Regions from separate parts of the Paenarthrobacter sp. TYUT067 genome, predicted to be linked through region 2. Evidence: predicted binding sites of a transcription regulator. Region 2 holds the regulator's gene; the other holds the start of a gene.

Region 1 (10,314 bases), on a different contig from region 2:
CGGTCCTCTGCCAAGCGAGCGGACTCTTCTTCGTCCTGCCCGGCCACACCTTCATAGACGGCATCGTGAAACCATGCTGCCAGCAGGACGGTTCGGGCAGGCTGGTCCGGTTCGGCCAGCACATCCAAGGCCTCAAGGACTGCCAGGAGATGTGTCCGGCTGTGGTACTTCCTGCGGTCCTCTCCCCAGCGTTCCAGCAACTCAAGGCCCAGCTCCTCGTGGCCGGGATAGGTGCTGTTCCATCGTTCCATTAAAGGTATTGTCAAGGCCTTGCTCCGTTCACGAGCGGGGATGCGGAGTCCGCTGGCTATGAGTTTGCGGACCAGGATGCGGGCCTCCACAGGGATGGCGCCCGCGGATACGAGGTCGTCGTATCGTCGTTCGGGGACGTCGTAGTGGTCTCCGTCGAAGGCTCGTTCGGGAACGCCGGCGGAGGCTGCGAACGAGTGCAGCTCTTCCAGCGACGTGTCCGAAACCAGGTGTGAAAAAACGGTTCCATGCGCTGGCCACAAGGGCGGATCCACGTAGATGGCCATGGCCAAAGTGTAGTCCCGGACGATCCTTCCCAGTTGCCGGCCATCGGGACGTCTACCGCCGTGCTACCGTCCCGGAAGTACAGGCTTCACTGCCCGCGCTGATCACGGCAACTGGGAAGGAGTGCAGGAAACTCAGCGCTCGGCCGGCAGGATGTTCTGGTTGCCGCGGAACACGTTGTCGGGGTCGAACTCGCCCTTCACCAAGGACAGCCGGCGGTAGTTCTGTTCGCCGTAGGCCGCCATGATCCGGTCTTGACCCTCGTCACCAATGAAGTTCAGCCATACGCCGCCCGTGGTGTGGGGAGCGATGTCCTGCCGGAACTGTTTGACCCAAGCCTTGGCTTCCTGCCCGCCCTCACGGGTCTCGGACAGGCCGAACGGGTGGCTGACCCACGAGGCTCCGCGGTGTTGCAATGGTGTGTTCGCGGCAGCCGGTCCGCCCACGGCTCCGCCCCAACGAGCCACCAGCTGCTGCGAGTGCGGGCCTGGAAGGCGCTGTGCCGAGTCCACCAGGAGGTCCAGGGCAGCATCGGACAGTTCGTCGTGGTAGTCGGCGCTCCAGTAGTTGTAGAGGTCCGGAGGGTCATCGATCATGCATTGGAAGTCCGCGTATCCCATGGGTGAAACCAGGTCCACCGAGGGGCCGAGGTCCTTGAACGGCTTTGCATGCTCCTCGCCGGCCTCAAGATCGCCCGCGTAGATGTATGCCATCCCGACGGCGAGCTTGCCCACCATCTCTTCGGGGACGAACTCTTCCGGCGGGGCGGTGAGGTACACCAGTGCTGTCCCCACGGCGTCGGGTGCCTCCAAAGCAATCTGCCGGTAGGCGCGCGACAGATCCGGTGCGTCGTCCCCGGGGAACAGCATGAGGCCGGCCACCACCGAAGGTCCGAGGTCGTGGAGCTGGAACGTCAAGGACGTAGCCACGCCAAAGTTTCCGCCGCCTCCGTGGAGGGCCCAGAACAGCTCCGGATTCTCGTCCCGGCTGGCGGTCACGCGATCGCCGGAGGCTGTGACGAGGTCTACCGAGAGCAGGTTGTCGCACGCGAATCCGTATGAGCGCTCCAGCCATCCGGAACCACCGCCAAGTGTGAAGCCCGAGACTCCCGTGGTAGAGGCGCGTCCGCCCGTCACGGCCAGCCCGTACTGCTGGGTTGCGCGGTCGAACTCGCCCCACGTGAGTCCAGCGCCGGCCGTGGCGGTCTTGGAATCGGGGTCCACGCTGATGGACTTCATGGGGCGGACGTCAATGACCAAGCCGTCGTCGTTGGTGGACATGCCGGCCACCGAGTGCCCGCCCGAGCGCACAGCGACGTCCAGATTATGGTTGTGCGCATAGAGCAGCGCTTCGGCAACCTCGCCGGAATCCGAGCATTTAGCGATGACAGCCGGCCTGCGGTCGATCATCGCATTGAAGAGTTTTCGGGCGTCGTCGTAGTCCGGGCTGTCCGGCCGAATCCATTCCATGGGACGTTCCTTTGAATATGAAACTCTCCCCTAGAACAGGGTACGGCGGCCGGTCCCCGTGGACCATGGGTAACGCAAAGAAGTACGACGACGGCGGCGCACCACTTTCCGCCATGCGCACCAGAGCTTACGGAAGCGTCGGGCGGCATCGGATGCGCCAAGAATGCAAAAGGCTGCGGGCGACGGAAAAGGGTGCAGCCAACGGGCGGCCCGCTGTCCGCGGTCATCTTTTGTTTGCGGATCAACAGGTGCCCCAGATCCGCAAATACGGCACTATGATGCATTTATGCCGCACATACGAATTTCCGAAGCCGCGCGTTTCCTAGGTGTCAGCGACGACACCGTGAGGCGATGGACGGAAAATGGAACTCTCACTGCCCTGAGGGACTCAGCCGGGCGGCTCGCGGTGGATGGACTGGAACTGGCCACCCTTGCCCGCGGGCAGTCCCATCTCCCTGATGATCCTTCCCGCGCGGCAAGCTCAGCACGTAACCGCTTCGTCGGCTTGGTCACTGGCATCACCGCGGACAAAGTGATGGCCCAGGTTGAGCTTCAATGTGGCCCGTTCCGCGTGGTGTCGCTGATGAGTAGCGAAGCCGTCCGGGAACTCGGGTTGGAGCTCGGCTCGGTAGCCACAGCCGTAGTGAAGGCCACCACTGTCATCATCGAAACACCGCAGGGAAAGAGCGTCATATGAGCATCCTCCGCAAGCCTCTTGCCGCACTAATGGTTGCAGGTGCGGTCGCGGCAAGCTTGGCGGCCTGCGCCTCGGGCACCACACGTCCGTCCACAGGCTCGGCCAACCCGGGGTCGTCCATGTCCGGAGAGATCACCGTTTTCGCTGCGGCATCCCTGAAAACCACCTTCACCCAGTTGGCCAAGGACTTCGAAGTTCAGCACCCGGGCACCAAAGTGACTCTCAGCTTTGCGGGCTCCTCAGATCTGGTCACGCAGATTACCCAAGGCGCTCCCGCGGATATTTTCGCTTCGGCCGATACCAGGAACATGACCAAGCTCGCCGACCAGGACCTTGTGGAGGGCACCGCAACCAACTTCGCCACCAACGTCCTGGAGATCGCCGTCCCGCCCGGCAATCCGGCGTCGATCTCTTCTTTTGCGGACCTTGCCAAGCCTGGCGTCAAAGTGGTGACCTGCGCCAGCCAGGTTCCCTGCGGCGCTGCAACGGAGGCCGTTGAAAAGGCCGCGGGAACAACGTTGAGCCCGGTGAGCGAGGAATCGTCAGTGACCGATGTCCTTGGCAAAGTCACCTCGGGCGAGGCTGACGCCGGCCTGGTCTACGTTACGGATGTAAAGCGGGCCGGCGACAAGGTCAAGGGCATAGCATTCCCGGAATCGGACAAGGCCGTCAACACTTACCCGATTGCCACGGTTGGCACTAGTAAGAACAAGGAACTCGCAGCCGCCTTCATCGCAAACATCACCAGTGAAGCAGGCAAGAAGGTCCTCAGGGATGCCGGCTTCGGAACGCCTTAGCGGAGGCCACGGGGAATGATCAGGCATAGCGGCTACCACGGCGTCCCGCGCTGGATTTATGTGGTCGCGGCCGGGGGTGGACTTTTGATGGTGCTTCCCTTGGCGGCGATGGTGTTGCGGGTGAACTGGCCACAGTTCATCCCGCTCATTACCTCCGAGTCCTCGCTGGCCGCGCTTGGCCTGAGCCTGCGGACCTCGGCAGCCAGCACCGTTCTGTGCATCGTGCTGGGTGTTCCTTTGGCGTTGGTCCTGGCGCGTGGCGATTTTCCGGGGCAGCGGTTACTGAGGGCGTTCGTCCTCTTGCCGCTGGTGCTGCCGCCGGTGGTGGGGGGCATTGCGCTCCTGTACACCTTCGGCCGGCAGGGTCTCCTCGGCAAATCCCTGGAGCTGGTGGGAATCCAGATCGCGTTCACTACTACCGCTGTTGTTCTGGCTCAGACGTTCGTGGCCTTGCCGTTCCTTGTGGTGAGCCTGGAAGGCGCGCTCCGTTCAGCTGGAAGTAAGTACGAGGCCGTCGCGGCTACCTTGGGCGCACGGCCCACCACCGTTCTTCGTCGGGTTACGCTGCCGCTGGTTTTGCCCGGGCTTGCGTCCGGAGCAGTGTTGTCATTCGCTCGCAGTTTGGGCGAGTTCGGCGCTACCTTGACCTTCGCCGGCAGCCTCGAAGGGATTACCCGCACCTTGCCGTTGGAAATCTACTTGCAGCGCGAGACCGACGCCGATGCCGCCGTCGCACTTTCCTTGGTGCTGGTGGCGGTGGCAGTGGCGGTGGTTGGGCTGAGCTACGGTCGCCGCCGCAGCGCCCAGCCCGCGGAGGTCCGGCCATGAGCTTCGAGCTGCAGGCCAGCATGCCTGGCAGGAACTTCCACATGTCCCTCAGCCTCCGCGAGGGCGAGACGGTGGCCGTCCTGGGACCCAACGGCGCGGGCAAGTCGACGCTGCTGGGGGTCATTGCCGGATTGCTGCGGCCGGACACCGGTTCGGCACGCATCGGGGATAGGGAGCTCTTCAGGCTCGACGGCGGAACCCGCCTGTGGAGCCCGCCGCACCTTCGCGGGACTGCGCTTTTGGCCCAGGAAGCGTTGCTGTTTCCGCATTTGACCGCCCTGGACAACGTGGCTTTTGGGCCGCGCAGCTCCGGCATTTCGAAGGCAGCGGCCAGGGAAACTGCGCGCCACTGGCTTGCTGAGGTGGACGCCCTCCCGTTGGCTGACCGCAAGCCTGCCCAGCTGTCTGGTGGGCAGGCTCAGCGGGTGGCGGTTGCCCGGGCCTTGGCCGCCGATCCCGAACTCCTGCTGCTTGACGAACCGATGGCCGCGCTGGACATCCATGCTGCCCCGTTGCTGCGCCGTGTGCTCAAGCGGGTCCTCAGGGATCGCAAGGCCATTGTTGTCACGCACGATGTCCTGGACGCCTACATGCTGGCCGACCGCGTGGTGGTGGTGGAGGGTGGCTGCATCACCGAAGAAGGGCCCACGCGCCAAGTGCTTGAACGGCCACGAAGCCACTTCGCCGCCGGACTCGCAGGGCTGAACCTCGTCACCGGGATCATCACCGAGGAAGGAATCACGACGCCGGATGGCCGGGTTTTCGCTGGCCAGCACGATCCTGACTGGTTACCCCTGCCCGGCCAGGCAGGCGTGGCCGCGTTCCCGCCGTCGAGTGTTTCCGTCTTTTTGGGTGAGGTGCACGGAAGCCCGCGCAACTCTTTTCCCGTGGTCATCACTGACCTTGAACCGCATGGTGATCAGATCCGGGTTCGCGCAAGGACCGGAGATCCCGTCCAGGCTTTGTCCGCCGACATCACTCCGGCAGCGTCCGCTGACCTGGGCCTGGCGCCGGGCATGGAGGTGCGGTTCGTGGTGAAGTCCGCGCTGGTGTCCGTCTACCCGGCCTGAGCCCATGGTCATTCCCGGTACATCCTTTCGGCGTAGGACGGCCCGTAGTAAGACTCCAGGTCTTCCAGCGGCGTTTCGGGCTGGGTGTAAGTCTTGGCGAGGGCCGCGATGCTCGGCAGGCCGTCGGTACCCCAGGTTTCGGGCTGCCACAGGCCACTGCGCATGAACGCCTTGCCGCAGTGCGTGAACACTTCCTCCACCGAAACTACGACGGCGGCGCGCGGCCGGTGCCCTTTGACCACCATGAGATCGAAGAAGTCGGCATCGCGGACAATCTGTGCGGTCCCGTTGATCCGGAGGGTGTCGGTGCGGCCCGGGACGACGGAAAGGATGCCGACGTTCGGGTTTTCAAGGATGTTGTGGAAGCCGAACACCAGCTTGTTGCCGGGCCGCTCCGGGATGGCGATGGTGTGCTCGTCCAGGACCTGAATGAAGCCCGCGGGATCGCCCTTGGGTGAGGCGTCCACGCGACCCTGCGCGTCCGTCGTCGAGATCACGCAGAAGGGGCTGGCTGCCAGCCATTGGCGGTCGAAATCGCTGAGGACTGTGCGCACCTTTTGGCGCACGCGATCGAGGGGCAATCCGATGAGTTCTTCAAGTTCGGCCGCGGTTGAAATGGTCTCCATGGCCCCAGCCTACCCACACGATTCCCGCGGACTCTGGACACTGGTTTCGCCGTGGGCAAACATGGAACACAGTGGGCCAAAATTAAAGTTGAGCGTAGTAGACTCAACTTTGAAAGTATTGGTTCAACTCCAGAAAGGGAGCACTCTTTGGACGTCAAATTCACCACCAAAAGCCAGGAGGCCCTTTCTGCGGCCGCCATGAACGCCTCGACTGCGGGCAACCCGCAGCTCGAGCCCGCCCACCTGCTGAAGGCCCTCATGGACCAGCGCGAGGGCGTCGCTGTGGCACTGCTGCGTGCTACCGGTGCAGACCCTGATGCAGTGAGCGTACAGGCCAGCTCGGCCATCAAAGCGCTTCCCTCCTCCTCGGGTAGTTCGGTCCAGCAGGCGCAGTTGTCCCGCCAGTCCATGCAGGCCATCCAGGCGGCCCAAGCCGAGGCCGACAAACTCGGTGACTCCTTCGTGTCCACCGAGCACTTACTGCTGGGGCTCTCGGCCGGAAGCGACGCCGTCGGGAAGTTAATGCGCGACGCCGGTGCCTCCCATGAGGCGCTGCTCGCCGCCTTGCCGGGTGTCCGTGGCGACAGGAACGTCAACTCGCCGGATCCGGAGAACACCTTCCAGGCCTTGGAGAAATTCGGCACTGACCTCACTGCTGTGGCCCGTTCCGGCAAACTGGATCCCGTCATCGGGCGCGACAGCGAAATCCGACGCGTCGTCCAGGTCCTGAGCCGCCGCACCAAGAACAACCCCGTGCTGATCGGCGAGCCCGGCGTTGGCAAGACTGCCGTCGTCGAAGGCCTCGCCCAGCGCATGGTGGCCGGTGACGTTCCGGAGAGCCTGCGTGGCAAGACCCTCATCGCCTTGGACCTCGCCTCCATGGTGGCCGGCGCCAAATACCGTGGCGAGTTCGAGGAACGACTCAAGGCTGTCCTTGAGGAAATCAAGAACTCCAACGGTCAGATCGTCACGTTCATTGATGAGATCCACACGGTGGTGGGGGCTGGCGCCACAGGTGAGAGCGCCATGGATGCCGGCAACATGCTCAAGCCCATGTTGGCCCGCGGCGAGCTGCGCCTGATTGGTGCCACCACTTTGGATGAGTACCGCGAGAACATCGAGAAGGACCCTGCGCTGGAGCGCCGCTTCCAGCAGGTCTACGTCGGCGAGCCCAGTGTTGAGGACACCATAGGCATTCTGCGCGGCTTGAAGGAGCGCTACGAGGCACACCACAAGGTGGCTATTGCCGACTCAGCGTTGGTGGCAGCCGCAACACTGTCCAACCGGTACATCTCTGGCAGGCAGCTTCCGGACAAGGCAATCGACCTCGTTGATGAGGCCGCGTCAAGGCTCCGCATGGAAATCGATTCGGCGCCGGAGGAGATCGACCAGCTTCGCCGTGCCGTGGACCGTCTGACCATGGAGGAACTGGCCCTCCAAGGCGAGACCGATCCTGCCTCGGTGGAACGATTGGCGGCGCTCCGTGCGGACAAAGCCGACAAGAACGAAGAACTGAGTGCCTTGAATGCGCGCTGGGAAGCCGAGAAGGCCGGGCTCAACCGAGTTGGTGATCTTAAAGCGAAGATCGACGAACTGCGTTCCGTCGCGGACAAAGCCCAGCGTGAAGGCGACCTCGAATCGGCGTCGCGGATCCTTTATGGCGAGCTGCCGGCCCTGGAGCGGGAGCTGAGCGCCGCTGCCGAGGAGGAGTCAGCCCGCAGCGATTCCAAGCCCGAGCTCATGGTGGCGGAGGACGTGACTGCGGACGACATCGCCGAGGTCATCTCCGCATGGACCGGGATTCCGGCCGGACGCATGCTCCAAGGCGAATCGCAGAAACTGCTGCACATGGAAGAGGAACTCGGCAAGCGGCTCATCGGACAGACCAAAGCCGTCCAAGCTGTGTCCGACGCCGTGCGCCGTGCCCGTGCCGGCATCAGCGACCCCAACCGTCCCACAGGTTCTTTCCTGTTCCTTGGGCCCACCGGTGTGGGTAAGACCGAGCTGGCCAAGGCACTCGCGGACTTCCTCTTTGACGACGAACGCGCCATGATCCGGATCGACATGTCCGAGTACAGCGAGAAGCACTCGGTGGCCCGCCTGGTGGGTGCCCCTCCGGGATATGTCGGCTATGAGGAAGGTGGCCAGCTGACCGAGGCTGTCCGCCGCAGGCCCTACTCCGTGGTGCTGCTGGACGAGGTGGAGAAGGCCCACCCCGAGGTTTTCGACATCCTCCTGCAGGTTCTGGACGACGGACGACTCACCGACGGCCAAGGCCGCACCGTGGACTTCCGCAACACCATCCTGGTGCTGACGTCCAACTCCGGCAGCCAGTTCCTGGTGGACCCGACCATGGATGCCAAGGCGAAGCGTGAGGCTGTCATGGCGGTGGTCCAGGCATCCTTCAAACCGGAGTTCCTGAACCGCCTGGACGAGATCGTGCTGTTTGATCCGCTGTCCGTGGAGGAACTGGCCCGGATTGTTGAGTTGCATGTGGCCGAGTTGGGCAACCGGCTCCGTGAGCGCCGCCTGAGCCTGGAAGTCTCTGATGGCGCACGTGCGTGGTTGGCCATGTCCGGCTTCGATCCCGCCTACGGTGCACGGCCACTACGCAGACTGGTGCAACGGGAGATCGGCGACCGCCTCGCCAAGGAGATTCTTGCAGGCGAAATCAGCGACGGCGACACCGTGCTGGTGGACACCGCCGCTGATCTGGACGAACTCACCGTTGAGGGCTTCGAAGCGCTGACGGGTCCCGACGGCGGCACTCCCGCCGGTACGGGCCTCACGGTCCGCAGGAAGCAGGGATAGCGGGCTACTTCTTGAGGAGATCCTCCTTGATGGTGTTGCCTGAATCCACCACGATGAAGCAATCAACGCGGCGGTCGCCCCGATCCCAACTAGTGGTGCTCGGGTAGACGTTCTGCTGGAGCAGTACGTAGTTGTCGGCCGCCTCGTTGAGCTTCACGTCCTTGCAAACCTCGCGTCCTTTGTCCCTCAGGGCGTTGGTTCCCGGGAAGGACTCATCAGCCGCATAGCTAAAGACGGCACCCAGTTGGGCGGAGTGCTCCGTGTCGCAGGCAACGGTTCTGGCTTTTGAAGAGTTGGCATCAAAGTCTGAGAAGCAGTCGCCCACTTGGAAGTCCTTGGCCTCCGCGTCGCGGGGGAGCGGCCCGGCTGTGGGGGCTGCGCTGGGCGTAGACACGGCCGCTTCAGGGCGCGTCCCCAGCAGGTTGAGCAAAACCCAGATGACAACACCAATAAGTATGAGAACGCCCACGACGATCCCGCCGATCACCAAACGTTGGCGCTTGATGGGGTCTCCGTGAGGTTCCGGCTGCCCATCCGGGGCCGGCCATTGTTGTCCTGGGTAAGGTTGCTCGCTGGTATACGGCTGCTGGCCTGAATAGGACGGCTGTGCGTACGGCTGCTGGCCCTGGTAAGCCTGTGAGCCCGGCTGCTGGCCCTGGTAAGGCTGTGAGCCCGCGTAAATGGGTGCGGCGCCGTCTTTGCCTGAGTCTGCTTCCGTGGGTGGCAGCGCGGGGTCGGGCTGCTCTGCCGGGTTGGGCACAAAATCCGGGTCAAGCTCAGGGGCGGGATCCGGTTGAAGGCCTGACGGCGGCGCCCAAGGAGCTGCTGGCGGTTGTTGGCTTGGTGACGGCGGCGTTTGGGGCGCGGAAGGTACTCCATCCTCGCCTTGATCGCGTGGTGAACCATCGCGGGGTGAAGTGTTGTCCTGGCTCATATTCCGGGGTGTGCCTTCCTGCTGTGGAGCCGCATTGAGGCCGACTCTACCCAATTTTCGCCTCTCTTGGAGGTGCGTCGGCGTGGTTTCGACTGTAGTCGGCCCGGGCGCGGGCTCCCGGTGGCGCGCAGGCACCCTCGAAAGCATGTAATCTAGACATACGACAAATTGACCAAACATTCCGGGGCCTCACCGATAGCCAAGGTGACCACCTCCGGTCCAAGTACAAAAGGGGGTCACGCCATGGGGCGCGGCCGTCAAAAGGCAAAAGCTACCAAGCAGGCTCGGGATATTAAGTACTACTCCCCGAACACTGACTATTCGGCACTTGAGCGGGAGCTCACGGGTCCGTCCAGTCGTGTAAAGAGCCACTTCCCCGACGATCCCCCGGAGCCGGACTACTCGGCCTACGAGGATAAGTACGCGGAAGATGACGACGACGAGGTAGACACCCGTCGGATCGGATAGCTGTCGCAACCAACAGGTGCCTTTGGCGCTGAGTTGCGGACCGCCGTCGTACATTACGGTCATCGCGCATTTTTGAATGC
Region 2 (10,314 bases):
AATTCCGGGCGCTTGGCACTGCCGTCCGGTCGTGGGCGCTCCGAGAGCCCGCCCGCTACGCCCTGCTTTTCGGCAGCCCCGTCCCTGGGTATCAGGCACCGGGGGAGCGCACCACCGTTCCGGGAACACGCGTCATCGTCCGTCTCGTCGGGATCTTTGATGCCGCCTACCGGGCAGGTGCCCTGGCCACTGAGGTGACTCCCGCCGTCGTGATTCCCCCGGCGTTGGCCGAAGACCTGTCGGCCATTCGCGCCGAAATGAATCTCGCGGCACCAGACGCGTCGTTAGCGCGTGGTGTTCTGGTGTGGACGTCGGTGTTCGGGGCCATCAGCTTCGAGGTTTTTGGGCAGTACGGGCCGGAGACTTTCAAGGCCCGCGACGAGCTTTTTGAGCATCAGCTGGGCGTGCTTCAGGGCGTCGTGGGGCTCCAAGGCTAGGGCGCTACAGTATTCAGATGGTTCGTGGACTGGCTGACATTGGTGCGGAGGGTGTCCTCCTGGCCGGGGCGGGCCGCGCAATTCTCCTGCAGATCGCCGACCCCAAAGTGGGCCACGGCGTGGCCGAGCACAGCAATTTCGCGGAGCGCCCCATGGATCGGCTCCGCGCCACCATGACCTACGTGTATGCGGTGGTTTACGGCTCGGAGGAACAGCTGAAGGCCGTTCGCCGCGCCGTCAACCGAGCCCATGCCCCGGTCCGCCGCGGACCCGATGGTGCTTCACACGGCTACAGCGCTTTCGACGCCGACTCCCAACTCTGGGTGGTCGCCACCCTCTACGACACCGCCGTCACCGTCTATCAGCAGGTCCATGGAATGCTCGACGACGATACCGCCGACCGTATCTACCGCGAGTATGCGCGGATCGGGACAGCCCTGCAGCTTCCGGCGGATAAATGGCCGGCTGACCGGGCAGCCTTTGCAAGGTACTGGGAATCCCAGGTGCGCGGACTTCGCCCGGATGACAAGGCGCTCAAGGTAGCCAGGGACCTTCTCTACCCGGCTGGTGGGCCGCGGCTGTTGCGTCTGGCCATGCCGTTGGCGCGGTTCCTCACGGCCGGCCTGTTGCCGGATCAGGTGCGTGAGGGATTCGGCTTCACCTGGGGCGAAAGCCAGGCGCGCCGCTTCGAGCGGACCATGCGGATGGTGGGTCGCGTGTATCCGCGCTTGCCCCAGCGGATCCGGCACTGGCCCCGCGACCATTATTTGGGCCAGCTTGTGGTGGATTCCGCGGTGCCACATGCGTAACTCCACGTCGGTGGAAGAGTCTATCGACGCCCTTGCGCACCGCTACCTTGACCGCACTCGCGGTGGCCGTGTGCGGGCCGGGCTGACTGAGTTTGTGGTGTTCGGGCTGAAGCAGGCGTGGGCGTGTGTGTTCGGGGCGGCTTTGCTCGCGGTGATCATCGCTGCCCGGCTTTGGTACCCGGACAACGCGGCGCTTGCCCGCAACGATTTCCTGACCCTTGCCGCCGTCGTTATCCAAGTTCTGATGATCTCTTTCAGGCTGGAGACGTTGCGGGAATTGCGGGTCATTCTGCTATTCCATGTGGTGGGGACGGTGATGGAGCTGTTCAAGACGGACGTCGGATCCTGGGCGTACGAGGCCGAGGGCTTCCTCCGGATCGGGGCCGTTCCACTGTTCAGCGGCTTCATGTATGCCGCCGTGGGGTCCTATATGGTGCGGGTGTTCCGGCTGTTCGACCTCCGCTTCGACCGGTACCCACGCCGTTGGATCACCGCCCTGGTTGCGGCTGCGATCTACATCAACTTCTTCTCGCACCACTACATCTTTGACGCGCGCTGGGTGCTGCTGGCCGCCGTCGTGCTTGTCTACGGACGGTGCGTGATGCACTTCCGGGTGTTCCGGCGTCGCTTCCGTATGCCCATCCTGGTCTCGTTCCTGCTGGTGGCGCTGTTCATTTGGTTCGCGGAGAACATCGGCACGTGGTCCCGTGCGTGGCTGTATCCCAACCAGCTGAATGGCTGGCAGGCTGTCTCCATCGACAAGCTCCTGGCATGGTTCCTGCTGATGATCATCTCCGTGGTGCTGGTGGCGTGGGTCTACAAGCCGGAACCGCTTGACGCTCCTGCTGAGGTGGCTAGGCTTCGCCGCGTATCGCCTTGAGTGCCGCGCGGCGTGCCTGAAGCAAGGGTTCGACGTCGGACACCCGGCTCAGGCGGACGGCCTCCGGTGGGGTGGGGTTGCGTTGGGCGTTGATCACTATGCCGAAGCCGCCGAATGTCCCGGCGGCGAGCCAAGAGTTCTGTCCGCGCCAGAGCGTTACGTCTGTGGGCGTGCCGTCAACGGTGATGGTGAGCCGCTCAGCGGCGAGGGCGTTGAAGGTTGCGTCCTGGCGTTGGAGCTCTTCCAGGTTGTGCGGTATTCCGGCCGAGGCGCGCCAACGGTTTCTGGCGACGTCGCGTGGATCCTGGGTTGTAGTGATCACTTCCACCAGCGGGCCCGTTGGTGAAAAGGCGTTGCCGTGCGCCACCCCGCCCTCGCCGCCATCGAGTTGCCAGGATCCTAGCATGACAGGGCCTTCCTGGTCCTCCATGGAGTACAGCGGGAGCTGGTGCGCGCCCCTCCGAACCTCTTGCTCCATCCGGTCATTCATCGCCCAGAACTCGTCCGGAGGCACGTATCCAGCGATCTCCATCGGGCCAGTTTGCCAGTTCACCGTGGGCGAAACCACCCCCTAAGCCGCGTGATTCCGGGGCTTCTTTGGACTCCTAAAGCAAAGTTGAGCGAACCAGACTCAACTTTGGATTGACTTAATTCTGAGGCTGAGTACAGTTGAGTGCAGAACGCTCAACTAGCCGATTGTTGAGCAGGCTTCCGGCAGGTCAACCGCTCAGCGGACCGCTGCCAAGGGCAATCTCCAACATCGGCCATTGAAAGGAAAACAAGATATGTCACGTGCAGTAGGTATCGACCTCGGAACCACCAACTCCGTGGTCTCTGTTCTCGAAGGTGGCGAGCCCACCGTTATCGCCAACGCAGAAGGCGGCCGCACCACGCCGTCCGTCGTTGCGTTCTCCAAGTCCGGCGAAGTCCTGGTCGGCGAAATCGCCAAGCGCCAGGCCGTCAACAACATCGACCGCACCATCGCTTCCGTCAAGCGCCACATGGGCACCGACTGGAACGTCGCCGTCGATGACAAGAAGTACACGCCGCAGGAAATCTCCGCGCGTATCCTCATGAAGCTCAAGAACGACGCCGAGAGCTACCTGGGTGAAAAGGTCACCGACGCTGTGATCACCGTTCCGGCCTACTTCAACGACGCCGAGCGCCAGTCCACCAAGGAAGCCGGCGAAATCGCAGGCCTCAACGTCCTCCGTATTGTCAACGAGCCCACCGCTGCTGCACTGGCCTACGGCTTGGACAAGGGCAAGGAAGACGAACTCATCCTGGTCTTCGACCTCGGTGGCGGAACCTTCGACGTCTCGCTCCTCGAGGTTGGCAAGGACGAAGACAACTTCTCCACCATCCAGGTCCGCGCAACCGCCGGTGACAACCGCCTCGGCGGCGACGACTGGGACAACCGCGTTGTCGAGTGGCTCCTGAGCCAGCTCAAGGTCAAGGGCATCGACCTCTCCAAGGACAAGATCGCCCTCCAGCGTTTGCGTGAAGCTGCAGAGCAGGCCAAGAAGGAACTGTCCTCCTCCACCAGCACCAACATCTCCCTCCAGTACCTGTCCGTCACCCCCGACGGCCCGGTTCACCTGGACGAGCAGCTGACCCGTGCCAAGTTCCAGGACCTCACCAAGGACCTGCTGGACCGCACCAAGAAGCCGTTCCAGGACGTCATCGCTGAAGCCGGCATCAAGGTTTCCGACATCGACCACATCGTGCTCGTCGGTGGCTCCACCCGTATGCCTGCCGTCTCCGAGCTCGTCAAGGAACTCGCCGGCGGCAAGGAGCCCAACAAGGGCGTCAACCCGGACGAAGTTGTGGCCGTTGGTGCCGCACTCCAGGCCGGTGTCCTGAAGGGCGAGCGCAAGGACGTCCTCCTCATCGACGTCACCCCGCTGTCCCTCGGCATCGAAACCAAGGGTGGCGTCATGACGCACCTCATCGAGCGCAACACCGCTATCCCCACCAAGCGTTCGGAGACCTTCACCACCGCTGACGACAACCAGCCGTCCGTGGCCATCCAGGTCTTCCAGGGCGAACGTGAATTCACCCGCGACAACAAGCCGCTGGGCACATTCGAACTGACCGGCATCGCCCCGGCACCTCGTGGCGTTCCGCAGGTTGAGGTCACCTTCGACATCGACGCCAACGGCATCGTCCACGTGTCCGCCAAGGACAAGGGCACGGGCAAGGAACAGTCCATGACCATCACCGGTGGCACGGCACTGTCCAAGGACGACATCGACCGCATGGTCCGTGAAGCCGAAGAGCACGCTGCAGAGGACAAGGCACGCCGCGAAGCTACGGACACCCGTAACTCCGCAGAGCAGCTCGCCTACTCCGTGGACAAGCTGATCGCCGACAACGAGGACAAGCTTCCCGAGGAAGTCAAGACCGAGGTCAAGGCCGACGTCGACGCCCTCAAGTCCGCGCTGGAAGGCACCGACGACGCCGCTGTGAAGACTGCGTTCGAGAAGCTCCAGGCCTCACAGACCAAGCTCGGCGAAGCCATCTACTCCCAGGCCTCCGCAGCTGACGCTCCGGGTGCCGGTGCAGAAGGCGCTCCTGCCGGTGACAAGGCTGCCGACGAGGACATCGTCGACGCCGAAATCATCGACGAAGACGAAGCGAAGAAGTAGCCATGCCTCACCACGGCAACGAAGCAGAGCACTCAGAAAGCGGCGAGCCGCGCAAGCCCGTTATCCGGGACAACCGCAAGGTTGACCCGGAGACCGGGGCAGCCCGTCACCCCGATAGCGAAGCTGCAGCTCCCACCGAAGGCAACGCCGCTCCTACAGACGGCGACGCCCTCTCCCAGGCTGAGGAAATCCTCAACGGGGTAGAGGTGCCGGCCGAAGAATCGGTAGCCTCCGGTGCCGCGGCTGAAGCCCAGGCAGCGGAGCTCCGCAACGACCTCCTCCGCCTCCAGGCTGAGTACGTCAACTACCGCAAGCGCGTCGAACGCGACCGCGCCGTAGCAGGAGAGATGGCCGTCATCGGCGTCCTGAACTCACTGCTCCCGGTGCTGGACGACGTCGACGCCGCCCGCCAGCACGGTGACCTCGAAGACGGCCCCTTCGCCGCCATCGCCACCAAACTGGAGAACGCGCTGAAGACGTACGGACTGGAACGCATCGCGGATACCGGAGTCGAATTCGACCCCACCATCCACGAGGCACTCATCCAGCAGCCCGGCGAAGACATTGAGGTTGACACGGTCAGCCAGGTGCTGCGCTCCGGATACCGCTCAGGTGAGCGGGTCCTGCGTGCAGCCCAAGTGATCGTCGCGGTTCCCGCTTAGTCCCACCGCGAAGCGAGACAAGGGGCCCCGCCCCTACGCGTGGCGGCTTTAGTCCTACGGACTTAGCCGCCACGCTCCGGTAGGCCCGAAGCCACTCCCGGGCCCCTTGTCTCGCTCCGCTCCGGCGGTCGACTCACCTAAGGTGGGTGGACGCAGGTGCTTGTTTATTGATTTGAAAGGAAACGCTCTTGGCCAGCCAGGACTGGGTTGAAAAGGATTTTTACGCGATCCTTGGTATTGCCAAGGACGCGTCCGATGCGGATATTAAGAAGGCTTACCGCAAGCTAGCGCGGGAGCATCACCCTGATACGAACTCTGGGGATGCTGCTGCGGAGAAGAAGTTTAAGGACATCTCCGAGGCGTACTCGGTGTTGTCCAATCCTGAGGACCGTCAGCAGTACGATGCCATCCGTGCCATGGGCGGTGCCCGGTTTGCTCCGGGTGCTGGCGCCGGGCGTGGTGGTGCCGGAGCTAACGGTGGGTTTGAGGACCTGTTCGGCGGCCTGTTTGGCGGTGGGCCTGGTGCCCGTCAGCCTGCGGGCGGTGGCATCCCTCCGGAGTTCGCTGACCTGTTTGGTGGTGGGTTTGGAGGTGCCGGCCCCACCGGGTTCCAACGGGCTCCGCAGAAGGGCGCGGACCGGACGGCTACAACGTCCATCTCCTTTGCCGGATCCATCAAGGGCACCACGGTGAGCCTGCGTGAGAGCAACGGCAACGTGATCGACGTCAAGATCCCGGCCGGCATCAAGGACGGGCAGAAGGTCCGCCAGCGTGGCAAGGGCAACGCTGGCCCTGCCGGCAACGGCGACCTCATCATCACGGTGAGCGTCAAGCCTCACGACTTTTTCCACCGCGACGGCGACAACATCCGCATCCACGTGCCCGTCACGTTTGCGGAGGCGGCGCTCGGCGCCACCATTGAAGTTCCAACGCTCGACGGCGACACCGTCAAGGTGCGCGTTCCGGCCGGGACTCCGTCGGGCCGTACCCTCCGGGTGAAAGGTCGTGGCGTGAAGACGTCCAAGTCCACCGGCGACCTGCTGGTGACAATCGACGTCGCGGTCCCGCAGAACCTCAACAAAGAAGCAGAGGAAGCCGTGAAGGCTTTCGCGGCGGCCACCACTGATGCCAACCCGCGCAGCGACTTGGCCGCGAAGGCCCGGTTGTAAGGAGGCGGTCATGGCAATCGACGTCAACCAGCCGATCTTTGTCATCTCCGTGGCTGCGGAGCTTGCCGATATGCATCCGCAGACGTTGCGCCAGTACGACCGTTTGGGCATCGTTTCGCCCAGCCGCGCTCCCGGCAAGTCCCGCCGCTATTCGCAGAACGACGTCAATAAACTGCGGGAGGTCCAGCGCCTCTCGCAGTCCGGCGTCTCGCTCGAGGGCATCAAACGCATCCTCGACCTCGAAAACCAGGTTGCCGCTTTGCAGTATCGCGTGGCTGAGCTGACGGAAGAACTGACCCGCCGCCGCTCACCCGTGGATGCGCGGATCTTCGCGGCAGGTGCCGCGGGCGACGTCGTTAGCCTGGCCCGCGGGCAGCGTCCACGCGCGCGGTCGCAGGCCGTAGTGGTGTGGCGGCCGCGCCAAGGCGAAAGCCTTTAGCCCCTCGAAAACCCTTAGCGTCCCGGAACTACGGCAAGGTCCTGTCCCAACTGACCACTACCCGGGCAGCGCCGGCTTCGGTCCGTTCTACGTCCACCACGATCTGCGACTCTTTGGCTCCCATGTCCCGGATCTGCTGCTTGTAATCCTCAAGGTGCTCCTGCAGGGACTCCTCGGTCCATTCGCCCGGGCGCATCCTGGTGGAGATTTCCACGGGCTCCTCCCTGACCAGAATCTCCTCCGGTTGACGCCGCGGTGTCTTGGCCGGCTCAGATTCGCTGGACGGTACCAGCATGCGGAAGCCGAAAACTCCGCCAGCTATGCCAGCGACGAGGCCCGCGGCAATAAGCCAAATGGCCTTTCGGGGTCCGCGGCGCCCAGGAACCGCTTCAGTGATGCTCTGTGCTTTTCTCGCGCTTCGTCGTGCCATGGGGAGTTCAACTTTCCAGTCGGCGGTGGGGGTTCCATGCTGGTGGTGCGTCTGAATCCTGCCCATCCATCGTAAGCATGCTTAGAACCTTTGGTAAGTCGATAGCTGGACCTGCCGCCGGTGATGAAGGGGGACCGCCATATGGCTAGACCACCTCAACGGGAAGATAATGAAGGCATAGCACGGCAAGCAGCGCTCGTGCGGGTGTTCTGAGCATTGACGCGGTCTCGGCGGCCCTGCTCGTGTGGTGAGGAATCCCGATGTCGTTGTCGGATGAAGAACGCAGGAGCTTGGAAGAGCTGGAGCGGGATCTCGCTTCAACGGATCCCGGCCTCGCCTATGAGCTGAAGTCCGGTCGCCCACGTGGCGCTCTGGCGCGCAACGTTCTTGGCAGCCTGGCCGTTCTGGTCGGCTTCATCATGGTGATCGCCGGGATCGTCACCCAGCTGGTCATCCTGGGCGTCGCGGGGTTCCTGCTGGCCAGTGGCGGAGCCTATTGGCTCGTGACCGGGACATCGCTACGGAGACTGTTCGGACGGCACGACGACCACGCGGCACCTTAGCAGGTTCGGCACCTGAGTCGCCCCGCACCACCCTGCCGGTGCGATGGGGAGCGGCGGCTAGGGACGACGTTCGGGGGAGACCTTCCGGGAAGACGTTACCTAGGGAACCGGTGGGACCGGCGGCTGGACCGGGGTTTCCTGCCGCTGGACAGGCTCGGGTTCGCCCGGAGGCATCATCATTCGCCAAGCAAACACTGCGCCCGCTCCCACGACGGCAGCAGCAATGGCGGTGAACCATACTGCACGGCCGGAGCTGCGCTGCGTGGTCTTCCGGCTGAGCGCTCGGGTGGCCTTCTTTACTGCCTTGGCGGCAGTGCGTTTAGCTTCCTTGGCGGCCTTTTTGTTGCCGGTCAAAGTGAGCATCACACCCTGGACCACGGACGGCACGTCGGCGTGGTTGATCCGGGACAAAGCCCACCTCACCACTGCGTCTGTTTGTGCGGATGTGCCCTCTGTCGCATGCGTTACCCATTCCCGGGCAAGATCCTGGGCGGCGGGAATGATGCTTTGCGCTTTGTACATGCTGAGCCCCTCACGTGGTTAGACGACCTGCTTGCCAGCCTACGCTTGAGCACCTGTGATCAACAGATGCCCCCCGGCGCGCGCTCCTTCCCAGTTGCCCAGTGCCACCCCGCATATAACGCGGGCCTGGGGGCCGACACGCCGTGGCTTACAGGCGGCGAGGCAGGGCAACCGGGAAGGAGCGGCGCGAAGCATCCGGGTGATTAGGTCCGCACTACCGAGGCCAGCTCCACCGGCTCCTCCAGTCCGGCCCACTGTCCGTTGAGAATCAACTCCCCGTGAAGCTCCTGGGCCGCTGCGGTGCTGGCCGAAGCATCTGCGGCTACATCCAGAACCCGGGTGACTTTCAACCGCAGGGCACCCGCATCAATGATGGTCACGCCGCTGCCGGATACCGGCGCCGAGGCACTCAACGCGGGGACGCCGTCGTCGAGCTTTCCGCTGCCCTTCACCGTGACCGTGCTGGGCCGGGGCTCAGGCTCGCCGTCGACGATCAGTTCGGCCTCTTTCTGGCCGGTGAGGATGGCAGCGGCGAGGACCCTGATGTACACGGGATCAGCGCAGGCGTCGTACACCCAGCGCTTGCCCAGGACCGAGTGGTCCATGGTGCCGATGAGCCACTCCTCGGCGCCGGCAAGCTCGTAGCCGCGGTAGCTGAGCGGCACCTGGTAGATGCGCTCGCCGGCCGCGACCACGTGTGTTTCGAGCCCCACCTCGCCGGTGGGATCGTCAAAGCGGTAGGCGCCGATGAGCTCCGGGGTGCCGTCCTGGATGAACCAGGGCTGCTTCGGTAGGTAGTCAGCGATGAGTTCGAGCTTGGACGGGGACAGGGTTGCCTTGTGAATGATCGCCATGCTCCCAAGCCTAGGGCAGGGCAGGACTGGCTCCCGAAGGCGGCCCCGGGTGGGGCGGCCTACGCTCCCGGTTTGGGCACCAGCGAACCTCGGGCGGCGCCCACCATTCCCTCGACGGCGCGTGCAAGGTGCGTGCCGCGGTCGTTGACGCCGTCCCATCGGACCAAGGCCTGCGCGTTCAGGCCATCAACCATGCCGAGGATTTGCCAGGCGACGGCGGCGGCGTCGGAAACGTTGAACACTCCTGTGGCGTTCCCGTCCTCCACCACGTCCTGGAAGACCTTCTGCCAGGCATCCATCTGCTCCCGGACGGCGGCGGCAAGGGTTTCATTGCGGCGCCCCAAGGTCCAGGCTTCCACCCAGATTGCGGTGACGTCGAGCCTGCTGTTGTCCAGAAGGGTGTCCACCAGCAGGGCCAGGCGTTCAGATGGTCCTGGGCACTGGCTCAGCAAGGCGGCGACTTCCTGTGTTTCCGCTGCCACGATGGTGGCGAAGGTGCTGGAGACCAGTGCGTCCATGGTGGGCTGGTAGTGCGCCACCAGACCGGAAGCAACGCCAATTCGCGCGGCGACGTTGCGCAGCGTGAGCGCCGTGAGGCCTGCCTCGAGGGCGATCTCGCGGGCGGCTTCGGTGATTTCTGCGGCGCGCTCAGCCGGTGACTTACGGACTGCGCGCTTCTGTTGAGTGCTTGACATTACAGACCAGTCTAGATTAGGTTTTCTGCATTGTTGATCATGCGATCAACAAGAGAATGTCTGAAGACGAAGGAGTCACCCATGGCTTGGAGAATGCCGGCCGAAACCGCACCGCATGAGCGCACTTGGATGGCGTTCCCCCGCACCGGCCTGACGCTTGGCGACGACGCCGCCTCTGCCGAAGAGGCCTACGGTGCCTGGACCGC

Evidence for each region. Region 2 encodes HspR, which represses chaperone genes until heat shock. Its sites were predicted from a motif close to AAGTTGAGTCNNNNNGACTCAACTT; they were not measured.
Region 1: clpB (ATP-dependent chaperone ClpB) is a predicted target of HspR. The motif match lies at 6,107-6,131, and genes of this name have one in related genera.

The regions. Positions count from the first base shown of each region.
Region 1 covers NZ_JAMOIT010000007.1:37,688-48,001, forward strand. Annotated here, with positions in the region: gene MOD31_RS07950 (DUF4031 domain-containing protein) at 1-536, opposite strand, end outside; gene MOD31_RS07955 (FAD-binding oxidoreductase) at 669-2,003, opposite strand; gene MOD31_RS07960 (molybdopterin-binding protein) at 2,290-2,700, shown strand; gene modA (molybdate ABC transporter substrate-binding protein) at 2,697-3,497, shown strand; gene MOD31_RS07970 (ABC transporter permease) at 3,513-4,325, shown strand; gene MOD31_RS07975 (sulfate/molybdate ABC transporter ATP-binding protein) at 4,322-5,395, shown strand; gene MOD31_RS07980 (pyridoxamine 5'-phosphate oxidase family protein) at 5,404-6,021, opposite strand; gene clpB (ATP-dependent chaperone ClpB) at 6,169-8,832, shown strand; gene MOD31_RS07990 (septum formation family protein) at 8,837-9,766, opposite strand; gene MOD31_RS07995 (DUF3073 domain-containing protein) at 10,010-10,234, shown strand.
Region 2 covers NZ_JAMOIT010000009.1:13,807-24,120, reverse strand. Annotated here, with positions in the region: gene MOD31_RS09750 (TetR/AcrR family transcriptional regulator) at 1-437, shown strand, start outside; gene MOD31_RS09745 (oxygenase MpaB family protein) at 455-1,246, shown strand; gene MOD31_RS09740 (DUF817 domain-containing protein) at 1,239-2,126, shown strand; gene MOD31_RS09735 (hypothetical protein) at 2,101-2,658, opposite strand; gene dnaK (molecular chaperone DnaK) at 2,912-4,774, shown strand; gene MOD31_RS09725 (nucleotide exchange factor GrpE) at 4,777-5,436, shown strand; gene MOD31_RS09720 (DnaJ C-terminal domain-containing protein) at 5,625-6,605, shown strand; gene MOD31_RS09715 (heat shock protein transcriptional repressor HspR) at 6,616-7,044, shown strand; gene MOD31_RS09710 (hypothetical protein) at 7,073-7,540, opposite strand; gene MOD31_RS09705 (DUF3040 domain-containing protein) at 7,735-8,037, shown strand; gene MOD31_RS09700 (hypothetical protein) at 8,137-8,559, opposite strand; gene MOD31_RS09695 (hypothetical protein) at 8,763-9,413, opposite strand; gene MOD31_RS09690 (TetR/AcrR family transcriptional regulator) at 9,473-10,108, opposite strand; gene MOD31_RS09685 (agmatine/peptidylarginine deiminase) at 10,190-10,314, shown strand, end outside.